3 regions of the Paenibacillus sp. sgz302190 genome follow, and region 1 is predicted to be linked to each of the others. Evidence: riboswitches for the same ligand, from Rfam matches in the RefSeq annotation. Region 1 holds a riboswitch; each other region holds the start of a gene.
What was found. A riboswitch is a leader RNA that binds a small molecule or an ion and turns the genes downstream of it on or off. The one in region 1 is predicted to bind cyclic di-AMP.
Positions count from the first base shown of each region.

Region 2: linked by a shared signal. The riboswitch ahead of kimA (potassium transporter KimA) and the one ahead of AC6RNO_RS31065 (resuscitation-promoting factor) in region 1 are both predicted to bind cyclic di-AMP.
Region 3: linked by a shared signal. The riboswitch ahead of AC6RNO_RS10530 (TrkH family potassium uptake protein) and the one ahead of AC6RNO_RS31065 (resuscitation-promoting factor) in region 1 are both predicted to bind cyclic di-AMP.

Region 1 covers NZ_JBZYAO010000043.1:12,544-17,277, forward strand. Annotated here, with positions in the region: gene AC6RNO_RS31055 (ABC transporter permease) at 1-299, opposite strand, end outside; gene AC6RNO_RS31060 (ABC transporter ATP-binding protein) at 296-1,039, opposite strand; cyclic di-AMP (ydaO/yuaA leader) riboswitch at 1,322-1,522, shown strand; gene AC6RNO_RS31065 (resuscitation-promoting factor) at 1,813-2,952, shown strand; gene rnmV (ribonuclease M5) at 3,070-3,606, shown strand; gene rsmA (16S rRNA (adenine(1518)-N(6)/adenine(1519)-N(6))-dimethyltransferase RsmA) at 3,617-4,516, shown strand; gene yabG (sporulation peptidase YabG) at 4,572-4,734, shown strand, end outside.
Region 2 covers NZ_JBZYAO010000002.1:346,863-351,596, reverse strand. Annotated here, with positions in the region: gene AC6RNO_RS05050 (YybI family spore inner coat protein) at 1-45, opposite strand, end outside; gene AC6RNO_RS05045 (helix-turn-helix transcriptional regulator) at 214-1,149, shown strand; gene AC6RNO_RS05040 (DinB family protein) at 1,226-1,726, shown strand; cyclic di-AMP (ydaO/yuaA leader) riboswitch at 2,532-2,689, shown strand; gene kimA (potassium transporter KimA) at 2,832-4,649, shown strand.
Region 3 covers NZ_JBZYAO010000007.1:29,392-34,125, forward strand. Annotated here, with positions in the region: gene AC6RNO_RS10525 (CPBP family glutamic-type intramembrane protease) at 54-1,649, opposite strand; cyclic di-AMP (ydaO/yuaA leader) riboswitch at 1,888-2,037, shown strand; gene AC6RNO_RS10530 (TrkH family potassium uptake protein) at 2,107-3,456, shown strand; gene AC6RNO_RS10535 (potassium channel family protein) at 3,469-4,131, shown strand; gene AC6RNO_RS10540 (cation:proton antiporter domain-containing protein) at 4,131-4,734, shown strand, end outside.

The sequences.
Region 1 (4,734 bases):
CCCATCTGACGCTCGATCCGCAGCAGGAACATGCGGTCCGCGTCCCGGACCAGCGTTCGAATCGGGCTCGACCCGAGCAGCGGAACAAGCAGCAGCAAAGCGATCCACAGATACGGATAATTTGTCGGAAGCTGCTGCAACGTTTTGGCATAATAATAGGAAGAAATAATGACAAGAAACAACATGAAGCCGACAAAGTTGCTGCGCGCCGCGTAGAGCCAGTACCCCGAAGCTTCCTTTAAATACCGCCCCAGGCGCTGCTGCCATAAACCAGTGATATTGACCTCCATGTCCTTCATACCGAATCACCTTGAACCAGCTCGTAAAAAATGTCGTCGAGCGACGCTTTGGCAAGCCCGGTTTGCACCCGCAGTTCGCCCAAATCTCCCTGGGCGGCCATTTTGCCGCGATGCAAAACGACATAGCTGTCGCAATATTTTTCAATCGTTGACAAAATGTGCGAGGAGATGAGGAAGCTGGCTCCTCTTCGCTTCATGCGGACCATAAGCTCAAGCAGCGAGCGGATGGCCAGCGGGTCAAGCCCGAGAAAGGGCTCATCGATAATGTACAAGGCGGGCTCGATCAAAAACGCATTCATGATCATTACCTTCTGCTTCATGCCTTTGGACAGATGGCTGGAAAAGCTGTTCAGCTTGTCCTTCATTTGGAACTCTTCCAAAAGCGCCTGGGATCGGGTCAGGAACTGCTCCTTGGTCAGCCCGTATGCCATGGCCGTCAGCTCCAGATGCTCGCGGATGGTCAGTTCCTCGTAAAGCTCGGGCGATTCGGGAACGTAAGCGTACGCTGCTCGGTAGGCGAGCGGGTCTTCCGCCAGGGTGAGGCCGCTGACGCGGATCGTGCCTTTTTGCGGATGAAGCAGGCCGAGAATATTTTTGATTGTCGTGCTTTTGCCTGCGCCGTTGAGTCCGATCAAGCCCATCATTTCACCTTGGCGGATTGAAAAAGTAAGTCCGTGCAGGACAGGTTTTCCTGGAAGATATCCCCCGTAGAGGGAGTCGACTTGTAGAATGGGGTTCATCGAAAGGCCTTCCTTTTCAGCAAATTATTGGCATTTTTGAACCAATTTCACCCATCCCCATTATAAACAAAATTGCTATTAAAGCCTAATTTAAACGTAAGAATTGCGAAAAAAAGCGTCAGAATACGTTATAATGAGAAAAACGTACTAAAGACCAAGATTTATAGCCGGAAATGTTTATTATTTCCGAATTCCGCCCTTTTTAGCGGGCGATAATCCCTTTACAGGTTTAGATTTACAGCGTAATATACTTTTCATAATAACTTAATAACCAATTTGCCAAATTTCCATTCGCTGAGTTCCATTTATGGGAACGGGGGAACCGCTGCAAACATTCGGAAGCACATGCAACCGCCGAATGCCAGCAGAATGAATATCAGGGGTGAATCCAACGACAACGAGCAAGCAGCTTGTTGTCCAGGTAGGGCGACTCTCACGTCCGAATCCGTCAGCTAACCTCGTAAGCGTACCGAGAGAGGTAACGATTGTCGTGTCTGGTTGTATTTTTCTATGCATACAAGGCCACGGGAAGAGTCCTCTTTCCGCTGGTCTTTTCATTTTTTCGAGATAGTGCAGGCTAGATGATCATAGGATGAAAAGCGAAGGAGGTGGGACTACCGCAGCAGCGTCCGGTAATGGCCGCGTTGTTGTCGGGTGAACTCCGCTGCAAAGCTGGAGAGGCTTATTAAGTTAATCACAAACTGACCTTAGTCGCGTCTAATTTAATCATGCGTAACACACGGGCGGCGAGGCTTTGAAGGAGGACCGAAGAAGTGGGCAACATCTCTTTAACCGAGACCCATGTAAGTCGATCATCCAGCATGTCCTTGGCACTACGATGGAAGCATGAAAACTTGCGTTTGATTTTAAGCCTAGGTATGATTTCAATCGCTATGACTTTCATGTTTTTGGTGTTGTTGTACGGTACGGCTACCAAGAGCGTATCCGTAGTTGTGAATGGACAAGAAACCGTTGTGCATACGAAGCAATGGGTCCTGCAACGCCTACTGGATGAACAAGCCATTAAGATTGGTGAACACGATCAAGTTTCTGCAGCGCTCACGACTCCGATCAAGGGCGGAGAGAAATTCGTGATCGATCATGCGTCACCGATTCAATTGACTGCTGATGGAAAGACCACCACTGTTTACACAACTGCAAGAACGGTTGAAAGTGCATTGCAGGATTTACATATTGCACTTGGGGAGCTTGACCGAGTCACTCCTGAACCGGCATCTTCGCTTTTACCCGGCGATACAGTCAAAGTTGTCAGGGTAAAGAAAGAGCAGAACGAAACAACGGAACCGATCGCGTTCGATACCGAGAAGAAGAACGATGCATCGCTGCTCAAAGGCAAGGAACAGGTCGTCCAGGAAGGCAAAGAGGGCGTTCTGTTGAAAAAAATGGAAAAAGTATTCGAAGACGGCGTTTTGGTTTCCGAAGCAGTTGTAGATGAACAGGTTCAAACGGAAAGTGTGAAAAAAGTCGTTGCCATCGGCACGAAAAATCCGGTCGTCGCTTTATCGGCCTCATCCCCTAGCGTGGATGAAATTTCAAAGAATGGCGTCAAATTCGGCTACAAACAAATTCTCAAAAACGTGAAACTCACCGCATATTCGGCGGGAGTGGAGTCTACCGGCAAATCCGCGGACAGCCCCGGGTTTGGCAAGACGTTTACAGGAACTACAGTCACCGAAGGCAGAACGATCGCGGTAGATCCGAAGGTTATTCCGCTCGGATGGTGGGTGTACATCGACGGTATTGGCTTCCGGCGCGCTGAAGATACAGGCAGCGCCGTGAAAGGGCAAACGATCGACGTTTACTTCGAAGATGAGAGCTATGCCAACAAATTCGGCACGAAGAACGGTTATACCGTCTATGTCGTAGGGCCGAAGAAGCCGACTGAGAATTAAGGGGTAATCCGGTTTCTGCATGGGCAGAATGTATATATAGATAGATAGGTCGTTCACGAATGGCAAAAGAAGAGGAGACCCCTCTTCTTTTTGTGCGTACAGGGAAAGGAACGTTGTATGATAAAAGAAGTTATCGTTGTCGAGGGCAAAGACGATACCGCAGCGATTCGCCGGGCCGTGGAGGCGGATACGATCGAAACCGGCGGCTCCGCAATAGGTCCGGCCGTGTTGAAACGGATCGCGCTGGCTCAGGAGCGGCGCGGAGTTATTATTTTGACCGATCCGGATCATGCAGGGGAGCGGATCCGCAAAATCGTGGCGGCGAAGGTGCCCGGCTGCAAGCATGCCTTTATTACGCAGGAGCAGGCGGAGTACAAGGGCGACATCGGGGTTGAGAACGCGTCGCCGGAGACGATCCGGCAGGCGCTGAGCAATTTGCGGACGGAGTATGAAGGAGCCGTCTCCCTGGTCACCTGGGAGGACCTGATGGCGGCGGGACTCATCGTCCACGCCGAAGCGGCCTCCCGGAGGCTGGAGGCAGGCAAGGCGCTCGGCATCGGCTACTGCAACGGCAAGCAATTTTACAAGCGCTGTGCGATGTTTCAAATCACCCGCGAGGAGTTTGAAGCGGCGGTAGAATTACTAAATAAATGAGGGCTGTGACATGAATACTTCCAACCGGGCGCTTCCTGAGGATGTCGCTACACCGAACAGAACGAAAGAAATACTTAAGAAGCACGATCTGGTGCTGAAAAAGAGCCTCGGACAAAATTTTCTCGTAGACCAGAATATTTTGCACAAAATCGTGTCCGCCGCCGGGCTCGGCCCGGACAAGGGCGCGCTGGAGATCGGCCCGGGCATCGGGGCGCTCACCCAGCAGTTGGCCAAGCAGGCTGGGCGCGTCTTGGCCATCGAAATCGACCAGCGTCTGCTGCCCATCCTGGGCGAGACGCTGGAGCCGTACCCCCATGCCCAGGTCGTGCGTGGGGATGTGTTAAAGCTGGACCTGCCGGAGCTGTTCCGGCAGCATTTTGCCGGTGTTGGCGGCATCAGCGTTGTTGCCAACCTGCCTTATTACATCACGACGCCGATCATTATGAAGCTTCTCGAAGAGAAGCTTCCGCTGGAAAATATCGTCGTGATGATTCAAAAAGAGGTGGCCGACCGCATGGCGGCCCGCCCGGGCACCAAAGACTACGGCAGCCTCAGCATTGCCGTGCAGTTCTACTGCGAGCCGGAGCTTGTCACGATCGTGCCGCGCACCGTCTTTGTCCCGCAGCCGAACGTCGATTCCGCCGTCATCCGGCTGCGCGTACGGCAAACCCCGCCGGTCGAGGTGGCGGACGCCGACTTCTTCTTCGAAGTCGTCCAGGCATCCTTCGTCCAGCGGCGCAAAACCCTTTACAACAACCTGGCTGCGCGGTTCTTTGCCAAAGACACCAAGGCTGAGCTGGAGGCGCTCCTGCACGGCATCGGCATCGAGCCTTCGCGCCGCGGTGAGACGCTCAGCATGGAAGAGTTCGCGCGCTTGTCGTCGGCCCTCCGCGCGCACGGCTGCAAATAAACCCGCACCAAATGCCCATCCCCGCCATAGGATAGCCCTAGGAGGGGATTGAGCGATGAGGCAAGGAGACTTTGTTACCCGAAAATCCTATGGCGGAGACGTCATTTTCAAAATCGAACGTATCGAGCAGGTGAAGGCCGTGCTGCGGGGTGTCGATTACCGGCTGCTTGCAGATGCGCCCCTGACGGACTTGCTTGCGATTGGCGGCGTCACGCCGG
Region 2 (4,734 bases), on a different contig from region 1:
GACCGCCGCTGCATGCAGGGCGGTTTTCGCTATTTTTCTGAACAATGCGCTCCACTCTTTTCCTTTTGAATTCGTAGCGGTCTTATTTTTTCTAATTTTTCCATCAACTATTCGGAATAAGGATGGGCTTTGCAAATCTAATTTCCAAAAGGATTCGCCCATCCCCGAATCGAATTGATTGAGAACTAAAATTTTATGGATGAGGTGCGACCATTGAAGCTTGATCGTCTGCTTGCAATAACGATGCTGCTGCTGAACCGTAAACGAATCTGCGCCAAAGAGCTGTCGGAGCGCTTTGAGGTATCGCTGAGAACCGTATACCGCGATGTGGAAACGATCAATCAGGCGGGCATTCCGATCGCCTCTTATGCCGGCGCAAACGGCGGCTATGAAATTATGGACCAGTACCGGCTGGAGCGGCAGTTTCTCACGCTTGAGGAGCTGCAATCGATTATTACCGGGCTCAAAGGCATCCGCTCCAGCATCGGCGAGCAAGAAATCGGAGGCCTGCTGGACAAAGTAGGCGCGCTGGTCGCCAAGTCCGAGCAAAAGACGGTGTCCGAGCTGCACAATCACCTCGTCATCGATATGAATCCGTGGCACAGAAGCAGCGCCGAAAAAGAGAAGCTGCAGTCGCTGCGCCACGCAATACGCCAAACGAAGCTTATCCGCTTTCAATACACGACATCCCAAAGCGAGCTTTCCGAGCGCACCGTCGAGCCTATGGGCATCGTCATCAAAGGCTTCGGCTGGTATTTGCACGCCTACTGCCTGCTGCGGGGCGATTACCGCGTCTTCCGCTTATCGCGCATGAAGGACATCGCCATGCTTCCCGAGACGTTCGTGCGCAGGCCCGAGACGCTGGAGACGCTGTCCTATAAGATAGGCAAAAGGCCCGAGGCGTCCTACGTCAAACTCCTCCTGCACATGCAGCCGAATGTCCGCGCTCAGGTGGAAGACTACTTCCATCCCGAGCAAATTACGGCTCAGCCTGACGGCACGCTGCTCGTCACCGCGGTCCAGCCTGACGAGCCCTGGCTGTACGGCATGCTGCTCAGCTACGGCCCCAGCCTGCGCATTCTGGAGCCCGCGCACATCGCCGGCATCGTCAAAGAAAAAGCGCAGCAAGTCGCCGCGCTCTATTCCTAAAAAACACTGACAACCTGTTGTCAGGGAGGCTCCTTTATACTAAGGCTATTACGCATAACAAGGAGGCTTCTCCCCCATGATTACATCGATTCAAGCGTTTGCAGCCGAATGGAGCAACGAAACCAAAACCACACAGCGCGTGCTGGACGCACTCACCGACGCATCTCTGAGCCAGGGAAGCGAGTCGAACTTCCGTCCGCTGGGACAGATCGGCTGGCATATCGCCACGACGATCCACGAGATGCTTTCGCGGACAGGCCTGCAGTTCCAGGCTCCCGAAGGCGAAGAAAAAGCCCCCGCTTCCGCCGCGAAGATTGCCGATACTTACCGCGCCGCTTCGCAAGCGATGCTGGATGCCGTGCAGTCGCAGTGGACGGACGCCAAGCTCCACGAGTCCACCGACATGTATGGCGAACAGTGGCCGAACGGCCTGACGCTGCGCGTCTTTATTTCGCACGAAATCCATCATCGCGGCCAGATGATCGTACTGATGCGGCAGGCCGGACTGTCCGTGCCGGACATCTACGGACCGACCCGCGACAACTGGATCGAGTGGGGCAAGCAGCCGGTCCTGTAGGAGCCGTCCCCGAGCCGCCTCAGCGCGTTGATCGAGTCGCGACACATGGCCGACCGACCGCCGTCATGCAGCGCAACACCGCGCGCTGGGAGCTGCGCGCGGTGCGTTTGTGTGGGGCGCTGTTGCTGCTCTCGGTGCGTTTGGGCGGGGCGCTATTACTGCTCTCGGTACGTTTGTGCGGGCGCTGTTGCTGCTCTCGGTACGTTTGTGCGGGCGCTGTTGCTGCTCTCGGTGCGTTTGCGCGGGCACTGTTGCTGCTCTCGGTGCGTTTGTGCGGGGCGCTATTTTTGGGGGAACAGTCGCTTTTCCTGGGCGGGCAGCCGCTTGATAGGGGAAAAGCCTGCGAAAGTGCAGGTTTTTTCTGCGAAATTGGCTTATTTGGGCGAAAAGCCTGCAAAAGTGCAGGAATTTTCGCTGAAAGTGAACCTGAGCCCGTGTCCCCGCTGAAAAGCCTGCACTTTTGCAGGAATTCTTCATAGGCAGCGATCAGGGACGCAAATTCATGTATTTTTGCAGGTTTTCTTGATGCAGCCAGGCAGATTGGGGCTATCACCTCATGACGCAGGTTTTTTTTCAACAACCCGATGCGGTCCGGGAAATATTCCGGACCGCATCTTTTTTCAATTTTCACGAAAACGAATGAAAATGCTATCTTGAGTGCGAAAATGTAAGATTCGCATTTATGTAAACGCTATCTTTGGGTTTTGTGATATGCTGCCGGGTATTTAAAGCCAACTTCCAACCTTTACTTAAGTTCCTTTCAGGCGTATTATTCAAAACGTAGTTCATTTAGTACAATCATATGAATCCTTTATCGCTGAATTTCCTAAGGAAAACGGGGGAACCAATGAGGCATTCATTGCCTTTGGGGTGAATCGCGTACGGACGGCATCCGTGCGTGTAGGGCTACTCTCAGAGTCCGAATCCGACAGCTAACTTCGTAAGCGTACTATGGGAGAGGGATGAATCCGTGCTGCTTATTTCGTGAGCCACAGGGTCAAACCCTGTGGTTTTTTGCTGCCAAAAATAGCCCTGCGGCAGTCGCGGACAAGTGAAACTACTTAATTCAGGGGAACATACAGGAAAGCGCCGGTGGAGGGTAATTATGGTAAACAGATTAAAAAGAATGCTGATCGGGAGACCGATGAAATCCCACGAAATCGAGGACGAGAAGCTGACGAAAATCAAAGCGCTTGCCGTCCTGTCATCGGATGCGCTGTCTTCCGTCGCTTACGGCACCGAGCAAATTTTGCTCGTTTTGATGACCCTCGGCTTTGCCGCCGTTTGGTACTCCATCCCGATATCCATAGCCGTATTGGGGCTGCTGACCATTCTGGTCCTGTCCTACAGGCAGACCATATACGCCTATCCGTCGGGCGGGGGCGCGTACATCGTAGCCAAGGATAATCTTGGCGTAGGCACAGGGCTGGTCGCAGGCGGGTCGCTGCTGGTCGATTACATTTTGACGGTAGCCGTCAGCTCGTCCGCGGGCACGGATGCGATTACGTCCGCTTTTCCGGCACTGCACGATCATCGCGTGCTGATTTCTTTGGTCATGATTTTATTTCTTACGATCATGAATTTAAGAGGCATTGCCGAATCCGCATCGGTTCTCGCACTGCCGGTCTATTTGTTTGTCGCCGCCATTTTTCTTCTGATCGTATCGGGTCTGTTCAAGTACCTCACGGGCGGCATTCATGCGGAGGTTCCCGAGATCGGAAGCGTTGTGAGCAATGTGAGCTTATTTCTGCTGCTCAAAGCTTTCAGTTCCGGCTGCTCCGCGCTGACCGGGGTAGAGGCCGTGTCCAACGCGATACCGAACTTCAAAGCTCCTGCGGAGAAAAATGCGGCCAAAACATTGATCGCCATGGGCGCCATTCTGGGCAGCATGTTCATCGGCATCAGCCTGCTTGCCTACTGGTACGGCATCAAGCCGTCTCCGGAAGAAACGGTCGTTTCGAAAATCGCCGAAGCCACGTTCGGACGCGGGGTGCTGTACTACTGCATTCAGGGCGTGACAGCGCTCATTCTCTTCCTGGCGGCGAATACGGCTTACTCGGCTTTCCCGCTGCTGGCCTTCATGCTCGCCAAAGATAAGTTCATGCCGCACATGTTCAAAGTCCGCGGAGACCGTCTCGGCTTCTCCAACGGGATCATTATGCTGGGCGTACTGTCCGCTTTGCTGGTCATTCTCTTTCACGGGAATACGGAAAACCTGATCCCGCTTTATGCAGTCGGGGTGTTCATTCCGTTCACCTTATCCCAGTTCGGCATGATGGTTCGCTGGATCAAATTGAAGCCTGCCGCATGGATCGTCAAGTTCATCATCAATACGATCGGGATGATCACTACGCTCACGATTACCCTGATCTTTATTTTCACCAAATTCAGCCAGGTTTGGATGGTTTTCATCTTCCTTCCGATCGTCATTTTCCTGTTCTTCCGCATTCACAGCCACTACATGAACATCGCTAATGAATTGCGCGTAAATCTGGAAAAGGATAAGCCGGAAATCAAGGGAAGCACCATCGTCATTCCCGTTGCCGGCATTACCCGGGTCGTACTCAATTCCATCAGCTACGCCAAATCGTTAACCGATAATGTCGTTGCCGTCTACGTCGGCTTTGACGACGATGAAATTCACAAAATGGAAGAAAAATGGGAAGAGTGGAATCCCGGAGTCCGACTTATCGTGCTGCGTTCCCGCTACCGGAGCGTCGTGAAGCCTCTGATCAAATTTATCGAAACCGTGGAGTGGAAAACGGCGGAGACGGATCATATCACCATCCTGATTCCGCAATTTATTACAAAACATTGGTGGCAAAATCTGCTGCATAACCAAACGAGCCTGCTCATTCGGGCTTATCTGTACACGCAAAAAGATATCGTTATCGCTACGGTTCCTTTCCGCTTGCATCGTTAACCGTTCATGCACCACCGGGGCAGGTGTCGCTTCGGTCAATCTAACCCAAGCAGATTGGCCAGTGGTTTGAACAATGGCATAATCC
Region 3 (4,734 bases), on a different contig from region 1:
TTCTCAGCGCCGCACGGGGGCTATCCCCGCGCACCGCCAGCCATGCGCTGGCTCTACCCCGGGCTTGGCGCGAGGCGCCGCCGGTGCCACCATGCCAGCAGCAGCGCGGCGAGGGCCGGCAGCAGGATGTAGAAGATACCTGCGGCAACATCGCCCGCCTGGTCCAGCGAGAACAGCGACAGGCCCATCAGGATGCTGTCCATGCAAGCATGGGCGAATACGGCGGTGATGAAGCCGTATTTCAGGAACACATAGCCGAGAATGATGCCGATGACGGTTACCTCGATCAGGCGGGTATACACCGGATAGATCGGGTATTGCGTATGGCTCGCGGCCCAAATGATGCTCGGCAGCAGAACGGCGATGAAGTTCGAGCGGAACAGCTTTTTGAACAGCAGGATGCCGAGCAGCCGGTAAGCGGCTTCTTCCGATATTGCGGCGGCCCACGCCATCAGCGGAAACAATTTGGGCTCCAGCATATTCAATACGGAATCCCCCGGATCGTTCACGGCCCATACGTCGAAGCGGACCTCGCCCGCATAGAACAGAACTTGCTGGACCCCAAGGATGAACAGGGCGAGCAAGTAGCCCCGGCCCATTCCGTGAAACACTTCCGATCCGAAGCGCGATTCCCGCCAAGCCGGCCAAGGCTTCCACCCGTTCGACTCCCACCACCGGCTGCCGGAAGCAAGCGAGATGTAGACCGATAGACCGAGCAGCAGCGTGACGACGTTCATGAACAGCGAGCCGGCCAATGTGGCGGTTCCGTTGTCTGCGATATCGCCGGACATCGTTTTGAAAGCCGGATACATATTGATGTTGTTGGCGATGTAAATCGTCGTAAAAATAACAGTGAGCAGCAGGCCCTTGCGAAAATCCATCTGCTTGCGGTGCCTGACGGCATATACGATGGCCGCAACGGACATCAGGAACGTAAAGCCCATGCTGATCCAGGTCATGAACGAGGCGGATTGATCCTGCGAGTCAAGCCATGCCTGATGGTCCTCTGGGATGCTGAATTGCACGGCATAGCCGACCAAAGCGTTATCGTCAAAATCGATCCGCAAGCGCAGCTTGGAACCGCCGATGGCTTCCGCTTTCTTTTCGTAAACGTACGTGTTCGCGCCGGCCGCTTTCTTCGGCTCCTCGACAAGACTGAAATCGTCGGGATTAAAGCCCTGCCGGCTCATCTCCTCCTTGGCCAGCTGGTCCGCTTTTTGCCTGCCGATCGCTGCGGCGGTACCGGTGAGCGTCTCGCGCCAGCCGACGATTTGCAAGCTTTTGTAGTTGACGTCAACTTCGAATTTGCGCTTGCTGCCGGGATCGACGGCGCTGACCTGATAGAAATCGAGCGGGAAGCGGTCCCCGTATTTCAGCTCATACTCGTGCAAAAGGTGTTCTTTCTGCAAGTATCCGCTTCTCGACTTTTCGGACTGGTATACGACGAAAGTACTCGGCTGGCCGATGCCGTAGCGGCTTTGCAAAAACTGCCCGGCCGCGTCGGCCGCCTGCTGCTTCGTAACGGCCGGACTTTCCGCCGGGGCCGCTTCTTCCGTTTGATATCCCGCAAGCATATTGACCCCCATATACAAGGCCACGCCGATGCACGCGAGGATCAGCAAAGTTCGGTTCAATTTCATTCGCATCATGGGATAAAATATCTCCTTGGATAATGTTGGTTCGCAAATACGCTAAATTAAAAGTATCACAGATGTTAAGGAAAACCAATTCATGCAAAATAAAACGTAAACCGGGGCAAATTCGCGATTTCGAATCGTAACGCCCTCTCCTGCTTGCCAGACACGATGGAATGCTGCGAAAACCCCCGCAAATCCGCTGAAAACAACTTTGTGCGGAACAATAAATCAGATATATAATTCATATCAATTGAATAAAAAGCCGAATTTCTTGTTGAAAACGGGGGAACCATGTAATTTGGGGTGAATTTTGTCTCCGGCGTCAAAAAACCGGACAAATAGGGTGACTGCGCGCACCCGAATCCGTCAGCTAACCTCGTAGGCTTTACGTCAGGAACCATTTCCGAATAAGGCATTGGATTTCCAGTGTCTTTTTTTGCGTGTTCAATTGATGACAACAGGGGGATTTATGAAAAAAATAAGCATTTGGCAGCTTACGCCTCCGCAAATTCTGGTCCTTGGATTCGCCGCCATTATTTTGATCGGAGCGGGGCTGCTGACGCTTCCTTTTGCCTCGACGAGCGGCCGGTCGCTGCCTTTTATCGATGCGCTGTTTACGGCCACATCGGCGACCTGCGTAACCGGCCTCGTCGTGGTCGATACCGGGTCGGCATTTACCGTGTTCGGACAAGTCGTCATCGTCAGCCTGATCCAGATCGGCGGTCTCGGCTTCATGACGATGGCCACGCTGTTCGCCTTCGTGCTGCGCAAAAAAATTACGCTGAAGGAAAGATTGCTGCTACAGGAGGCGTTCAACCAGGGCAGTATGGAAGGGATTGTGCGGCTGATCCGCAAAGTACTTATTTATTCATTAAGCATCGAAGCGATAGCGGCGATTTTGTTCACGATCCGTTGGTCGTTCGACATGGAATTTTCGAAGGCGCTGTACTTCGGCATCTGGCATGCGGTTTCGATGTTCAACAATGCCGGATTCGACCTGTTCGGCACCGCCGATGCTCCTTTCGTCTCGCTGACCGGATACGTCAACGATTTCACGGTGAACGTCGTCGCGATGGCGCTGATCGTGCTCGGAGGTCTCGGCTTCATCGTCTTGTCCGATTTGATGGAATATCACAAAACGAAGAAACTTTCCCTGCATTCCAAAGTCGTGCTTGCCATGACGGGATTTCTGATCGTTTTCGGCGCGCTAGTGATATTTATATTCGAATACACGAACACCAAGACGTTAGGACCGCTGAATTTCGGCGGAAAAATGTTGGCTTCGTTTTTCCAATCCGTCACGCCCCGGACGGCCGGCGCGAATACGGTGGACATCGGCGCCATGCGTCAGGCGTCGCAATTTTTCATGGTGATTCTCATGTTTATTGGGGCTTCTCCCGGCTCGACGGGGGGCGGGATCAAAACGACGACGTTCACCATTCTCATTGCCGCCATCATCACGATGATCCGAGGCAAGGAAGATATCGTCATTTTCCGTTTCCGTCTGGCGAAGGACCGCATTCTCAAAGCGATTACGCTCACGATGATCGCGCTCTTTCTCGTCATATTCGTGTCCATGCTGTTATCGACGACGGAGTCCGTGCAGTTTTTGAAAATATTGTTCGAAGTGACGTCCGCCTTCGGTACTGTCGGCTTGACTATGGGGCTTACGCCGTCGCTGACCGTTTTCGGCAAAATTATGCTCAGCCTGACGATGTTCGCCGGCCGGCTCGGTCCTATAACGCTCGCTTACGCGCTGCAGCCGAAACAGGAAAAAGAATTATATAGATACCCTGAGGGTAAAATTACGATTGGTTAGGGGATACTGGAGATGAAAAAAAATCAATACGCGGTAATCGGTCTGGGCCGATTCGGATCCAGCTTGTCGAAGGAGCTGATCAAGCTGGGCTATGAGGTGCTCGGCATCGACAAGGACGAAGAAGCGGTCGACGAGATGAGCTCCGAGCTGACGCATGCGGTCGTGGCGGATGCCACGGACGAGGAAGTGCTGAAGTCGCTCGGCGTGCGCAACTTTGACTGTGCGGTCGTCGCGATCGGCGACGATATTCAGGCCAGCATTTTAACCGCTATTGTGCTGAAAGATTTGGGTGTCAAAATGGTCGTCGCCAAGGCGCTGTCCGAGCTGCACGGCAAAGTGCTGAATAAAATCGGCGTGGACCGCGTCATTTATCCGGAGCGGGATATGGGCATCCGCGTGGCGCACCAGCTCGTATCGCCTAACCTTCTGGATTACATCGAGTTGTCCAAAGATTACACGATCGTCGAGCTGTCGGTGCCCAAGCGCCTGTGCGGCAAAACGATCAAGGATCTGGACCCCCGGGCCAAATACGGATGCAGCGTCGTTGCCATCAACAAGCAAAGCGGTGTGATCATCGCGCCGCTTGCGACAGACGTTGTCAATGAAAAGGATGTTATGGTGATCATCGGGACGAATGAACAAATCGAAGAATTTGAGAGCGAAGTTATCGGATAATGGAAAATGCGTCTGCCGTCATGATTGAGCATGTCATTTTGCTGCTCTTTATTATTTTCAGTCTGGGCATGCTGCTGGGCAAAGCTGCACACCTGTTGAAGCTGCCGGATGTCGCGCTTTTTCTCGTAGGGGGCATCATTGTCGGGCAAGGCCTGGGCTGGATACAGGAATCCAACACTTCATTTACGAACCAGTTCATTCTTGCGATCGGTTCCGCTCTCATTTTGTTCGACGGCGGGCGCAACATCCGCCTCTCCGGCCTTCGCAAAGTGTGGATCACCGTCAGCCTGCTCAGCGTCCCCGGCGTTATGATTACGTGCGGGGTAGTGGCCGTGGCGGCGCACCTGCTGCTTGGCCTGCCCTGGATATACGCGATGCTGCTCGGGGCGGTCATCAGTTCGACGGACCCGGCTACGCTCATCCCCGTGTTCAAGCAGGTGAAGATCCGCCCGAAAGTCAGGGAAACTGTGGAAAGCGAATCGGCCTTTAACGATGCGACGGGATCGATTTTGACCTTTTCGCTCATTGCGGTCATCCTGGGCACCCGGGAAGTTTCGGTTGGCTCGGGAATCTGGGCGTTCGTCAAAACGGCGGCGGGAGGGC